Regions from separate parts of the Enterococcus sp. PLH-Efm8 genome, predicted to be linked through region 1. Evidence: predicted binding sites of a transcription regulator. Region 1 holds the regulator's gene; the other holds the start of a gene.
The links. The regulator HrcA, encoded in region 1, represses chaperone genes, less so after heat shock. The targets are predictions, from matches to a motif close to TTAGCACTCNNNNNNNNNGAGTGCTAA.
Positions count from the first base shown of each region.

Region 2: a site for HrcA is predicted at 1,539-1,565, ahead of groES (co-chaperone GroES). Genes of this name have one in related genera too.

Region 1 covers NZ_CP172568.1:1,615,454-1,618,625, forward strand. Annotated here, with positions in the region: gene dnaK (molecular chaperone DnaK) at 1-90, opposite strand, end outside; gene grpE (nucleotide exchange factor GrpE) at 141-704, opposite strand; gene hrcA (heat-inducible transcriptional repressor HrcA) at 798-1,841, opposite strand; gene hemW (radical SAM family heme chaperone HemW) at 2,075-3,172, opposite strand, start outside.
Region 2 covers NZ_CP172568.1:2,335,685-2,338,856, reverse strand. Annotated here, with positions in the region: gene ACIFUW_RS11550 (PTS sugar transporter subunit IIC) at 1-637, shown strand, start outside; gene ACIFUW_RS11545 (CPBP family intramembrane glutamic endopeptidase) at 713-1,375, opposite strand; gene groES (co-chaperone GroES) at 1,600-1,884, shown strand; gene groL (chaperonin GroEL) at 1,935-3,172, shown strand, end outside.

The DNA of each region.
Region 1 (3,172 bases):
TGGGTTAGCGATGATTTTTGCTTCGTTTCCTTCCAATACTGCTACTGCAGAGTTAGTCGTACCTAAGTCAATACCGATAATTTTACTCATAATTAACGTCTCCTTCTTTAATTGAAAGTGTAAGTTTTATATCCGCACAATTATTGTGCAACAATGACCATGGTTGGTCTTAACACGCGATCATGTAATTTGTAGCCTTCTTGTAGTACTTCTACAATCGTATCGGCTGGTGTATCTTCAGTCGCTGGAACAGTTTGTACTGCTTGATGAAGATTAGGATCAAAGGCTTCTCCTTTAGCAGGGATTTTTTCAATTCCTTCTTCTTCCAGTGCGTTACGCAAACTTTCCAAGACCATTTCCACGCCTTTTTTCAAACCTGCCCCTTGATCATCTGACACTTCTGTGGCTAATGCACGTTCCAGGTTGTCAATTGATGGAAGTAATTTTTTGGCTAAATCTTGTGAACGGTATTTTTGTAATTGCTCACGCTCATTTTTTCCTCGATTTGCCATATTTGCGATTTCAGCACGAGCCCGCAAGTATTTATCTTCCATTTCTTCTAACTCAGCTTTTAATTTCGCTGTTTCGAATTCTTCCGCTTCAGCTTCTGAAATACCCGAATCTTCTGCAGCTTCGACATCGATTTCCGGTTCTGGCTGAGCATCTGTCATTTCTTTATCTAGTTCTTCTTGATTTTCTTTCACGATACAGTCTTCCTTTCATTATTCAGTCAGCTGTTTGATTGCTCTTACTAAGAAAGAGAGAACGATCAGCTGCAAATAGCTTCGTTATTCACATTACGAGTTTGACAAGTCAAGCGAACGGTAGTAATCAGCAAGTTTAGCTGCTAGTTCTCTTCGATAAACATCGACTAGACCGAACATCCGAGAATAAGGCATACTAGTAGGCCCTAACAAGGCTATTGTACCTCTTCCATGACCATCTATCTCGTAACTTGCTTGAATCATACTCATATTCTGCAATAAATCATTGCCTAATTCAGCACCAATCTTGATATGAATATTGCTATCCATCGGAGTGATCATTTGTGTAAGTCCGTCTGAGTCTTTCATAAAAGAAAACATCGATTTGAACTGATCAAGATCTTGACGGGGCTCATAATCCAAGAGATTCATTTGTCCACTGACATAAACCTTATCTTCAAAAACATGACCAAGAACGGTGTCAAATAACTGAGACATCCCTTCTGTCGTTTGGAAATATTTATGAAGAATCATCGGAATCTCCGTACGAAGTTTATGGTACACCGTCATCAGAGGATCTCCGACTAGACGGTCGTTTACAATCTGTACCATTTTTTCTAGTTCCTGACTTCCCATATATTCGGGAAGAGTGAACACTTGGCTTTCTACATTCCCCATATCTGTTACGACGATAGCAATAATCTGTCGATTATTCAAGGGTACGATACGAAAGCCAGTCAGTCGGCGGTCTTTTATTTCAGGTCCCAATGAAAAAGTCGTATAGCTTGTCAGCTCAGATAATATCTCAGCAGATTGCTTAATAATCTCATTGATTTCATGAAATTCTCTGCCTAGAGACTGACGAATCAGCAGCAAATCATCTTCTGCTACGCGAGCAGGTTTTAACAAATGATCCACGTAATAACGATAGCCTAAAGCAGATGGAATCCGCCCAGAAGAAGAGTGAGTCTTCAACAGCAATCCTTCATCTTCTAATGCTTTCATATCATTGCGAATCGTTGCTGAGCTGGCCTTGACTCCCTCAGACATCAATGTTTTGGAACCAACGGGCACGCCACTACTCGTATAGTGTTGGATGATCAGACGTAAAATGTCGTTTTGTCGCTTTGTTAACATCTTCCTCACCTCTCATTAGCACTCATATATTCTAAGTGCTAATCCACTTATAAATATAGCAAGAAGCCCTTCTCCTGTCAAGAGAAAGACTCCATTTTTTAGCACTCTAAACACAAGAGTGCTAATTCTAAATAATTGATGTAAATCCAGTTATATCAACGTTTCAATAGTCCTTTATTGTATTTTTGAACTTTTTTTATTTAAATTCAGATAAAAAACAAATATTCTTTAAACTATTTTTCAAACAAAAAGCGCTCAAACACATTGTTCCCCAAAAAGGTCCCTCTTGGTGTCAAATAAACACGGTCTTCTTCATTAACAAGTAACCCTTCTTGCTCTAATTCCCTTAGCACATCACCGTACACCGATTCAATTGTTTTTTGATAGCGATCATAGAAATGTTTTTTAGTAATCCCTGTTTTTTTTCTTAGTCCTAAGAACATTTCTTCTTCTATTTGATTTTTTCGTGTCAATTTTTCTTCTTCCAATACCGGGCGTTCATTTGCTCGTAATGGGCGTAAATAGTGTTGGATTGGTCCTTTGTTGCGGTAACGAATATCTCCAAGATAACCGCTAGCACCAGCTCCAAACCCAAAATAGTGGTCATTGTTCCAGTACATGAGGTTATGTTGAGATTCATGTCCGGAGAGCCCAAAGTTACTTATTTCATATTGGTGACGTCCATGCTTTTCCATTGCTTCAATCGTCTCTTCAAACATTCTGGTTTCCGTTTCCTGATCAGGCAGTTCGAGTCTTCCTTGTCGTACCCAGTTCATGAACATTGTTTTGTTTTCGAGGATCAATGAGTACAAAGAATAGTGAGGCAGATCCAAAGCCAAAGCTTTTTCCAAAGTATCCAGATATCCTTCTAGTGTTTGTCCCGGTAATGCATAAATCAAATCGATGCTTACATTGGTAAAATTTTCTGCTTCTAAAAATTGCATAGTTTGATACACATCTTCTGCGGTGTGTTTACGTCCAATTTTTTTCAATAAGCGATTATCAAATGTCTGCACTCCCATGGATAAACGATTGACGCCATAGTTTTTCATTACTTGAAGTTTTTCACGGGTCAAATCACCTGGATTCGCTTCTACAGTAAACTCATTACCATTTTGAAAAGGCAGGATCTCTCTAGCACCTGATAACAGTCGATCAAGTTGTTTAGCAGATAAAGAAGTTGGTGTCCCGCCCCCTACGTAAAGTGTTTCTAAATTCGCTGTCGGATGACTTTCTAGCATTATTTTCATTTCATTCAGCAGCATTTCCACATACTCATCTACTGGCTGCCCTTCTAAAAAAACTTTATTAAAATCACAGTAATAGCAGAT
Region 2 (3,172 bases), 720 kb from region 1:
ATTAGGTTTTTTTGTTCCGTTTTTATGGTTATTTGGTCTTCATGGATCTGCGATGGTCAATGGGTTGGTTAGTCCCGTCTTGCAAGCGAATTCATTAGCAAATGCAGAAATCTTAGCCTCAGGACAAGAGTTGACGGTGGCAAATGGCGGACATATCGTTACTCAGCAATTTCTCGATCAGTTCATGACGGTTACGGGTGCTGGATTGACGTTAGGGGCTGTATTTTTTATGACGGTTTTTGCGAAATCGAAGAAATACAGAGAATTAGGAAATCTTGCTCTTTTACCAGCCTTTTTCAACATCAATGAATCAATTATTTTTTCCACACCGATCGTGATGAACCCGATGATGGCTGTTCCTTTTATTTTCGCACCGGTCGTTTCAGGATTGATTACCTATTCCGCTTTATATTTTGGATTCGTTCCTTTATTTACAGCAGTCCAAGTCCCTTGGACAACACCGCCGATCCTCTCGGGTTTCTTAGTAGGCGGAGTGCCTGCAGCGATTTTACAAGGTATCGTGTTGTCAATTAGTTTTTTCATTTATTTCCCATTTTTGAAAAAAATAGATTCTGCAAACTGCAAAAAGGAAAGACAGACAAAAAATGATGGAGCAGCAGAAAAGATGAACGACTAAAAAACAAAAATACTCCTGTCGCTTTAGATTGGGAAAATCACCAATCTAGGATGACAGGAGTATTTATAGTCATGTTTATACTAGCCCTTTTTGGACAGCTAATTGAACAAGAACAACTAATGTGTTCATTCCTACGTGTGTGATCATCGATGTCCAGATCCGACCAGTTGCTTTGTACTCTAGGCTGAAGAAGAAACCTAGGAAAAAGTAGATTAGCAGATGACCATCATTATGAGCAAACGCAAACAGCAAAGAGCTGATCACTGCTCCGACCCAAAAATTTGAATATCGACTGATGATCCCCAGTATACTGCGGCGGAATACGAACTCTTCCATGATGGGTCCAGCAACAGTTGTCGCCAAAATAAAAGCGGGTGCTTCCATGATCATCTGGATGATATTTTGTGTATTCTCGGAAGGGGTTGCTTTGCCAAACAATACAGATTCTAACATGACAGCGATGCTTTGCAGAATCAATGCGACAAAGATTCCAACCAATCCATAAATAACAATCTTTGGAGCAGAAGCTTTTTTTACCGCTGATTCGATCGCTAAGGGTTCACGTTGCTTAAAATAAAAAATAGCTAGGACAACGGCGCCTAGTATATACATGACTGCAGTTGCTGTGATCAATTCAGACGTAGATTTTACAAGTCCTATCGAAGCTAGGATCAAGGGTGAGATAAAAATTAGACCATAGCAAAAAATGCTGAGGAAGCTATATTTTTTTAAAGACATGTAATTCCTCCTTTTAAGGGATAACAAGCATGCAAGGCAAGCTTATATCGATTGATTTCAATTATATCATAATTTCAATAAGCAGCTGTCAGAATAAAATTTCTTTTCTTTGATTTAAAAGCTTGCAAAAAAGAGGGAGAATGAGTATTATTAAAAATGTAGGTTAGCACTCGAAGGTTAAGAGTGCTAACAGATTAAAAAAAGAGTTATCGGAGGGATTTATCGTGTTAAAACCATTAGGTGATCGCGTCATTATCGAAGTCGCAAAAGAAGAAGAAAAAACTGTCGGAGGAATCGTTTTAGCTTCTGCTGCTAAAGAGAAACCCCAAACTGGGACAGTTGTTGCAGTCGGTGAAGGCCGTTTGTTAGAAAACGGTGAAAAAGTTCCTGCCGCTGTAAAAGCAGGCGACCAAGTTATGTTCGAAAAATACGCCGGTACAGAAGTAAAATACGAAGGAAAAGAATATCTGATCGTCGCAGGAAAAGATATCATGGCGATTGTTGAGTAAATTTGGAAGATAAAAAAATAATCAAAAATAATCAATGAGGTGAATCAATCATGGCAAAAGAATTGAAATTTGCAGAAGACGCACGCGCAGCTATGTTACGCGGGGTAGATAAATTAGCAGATACAGTGAAAGTAACATTAGGACCTAAAGGCCGAAATGTCGTACTAGAAAAATCTTACGGCTCTCCATTGATCACAAATGATGGTGTGACGATCGCAAAAGAAATCGAATTAGAAGATCATTTTGAAAACATGGGTGCAAAACTTGTATCAGAAGTAGCATCAAAAACAAATGATATTGCAGGAGACGGTACAACGACAGCAACTGTTCTGACACAAGCAATCGTTCGCGAAGGTTTAAAAAACGTAACTGCAGGTGCTAATCCTCTAGGCATTCGTCGCGGGATCGAATTGGCAACAAAAGCAGCAGTCGAAGAATTGCATAATATCTCAACTGTTGTTGATTCAAAAGAAGCCATTGCACAAGTAGCAGCTGTTTCTTCGGGTTCTGATAAAGTTGGACATTTGATTGCTGATGCAATGGAAAAAGTTGGAAACGACGGTGTCATCACAATCGAAGAATCAAAAGGGATCGAAACAGAACTAGATGTTGTAGAAGGTATGCAGTTTGATCGTGGTTACTTATCACAATATATGGTAACAGATAACGACAAAATGGAAGCTGTTCTAGAAAACCCATATATCTTGATCACAGACAAAAAAATCTCTAACATCCAAGATATTCTGCCATTGTTAGAACAAATCTTGCAACAATCACGTCCATTGTTGATTATTGCTGACGATGTAGATGGTGAAGCATTGCCAACTCTTGTATTGAACAAAATCCGTGGAACATTCAACGTAGTAGCTGTAAAAGCTCCTGGTTTCGGCGATCGTCGTAAAGCAATGCTTGAAGATATCGCTATTTTGACAGGTGGTACAGTAATTACTGACGATCTAGGTTTAGAATTGAAAGATGCAACAATCGAAAACTTAGGAAATGCTTCTAAAGTTGTTGTAGATAAAGACAATACAACGATCGTAGAAGGTTCTGGAGAAAAAGAAGCAATCGAAGCTCGTGTGCAATTGATCAAAAACCAAATTGCTGAAACAACTTCTGATTTTGACCGCGAAAAATTACAAGAACGCTTAGCTAAATTAGCAGGTGGTGTAGCTGTTGTTAAAGTTGGTGCAGCTACTGAAACAGAATTGAAAGAATTAAAATTACGCATTGAAGATGCATTGAATGCTACACGTGCCGCAGTAGAAGAAGGAATGGTCTCAGGTGG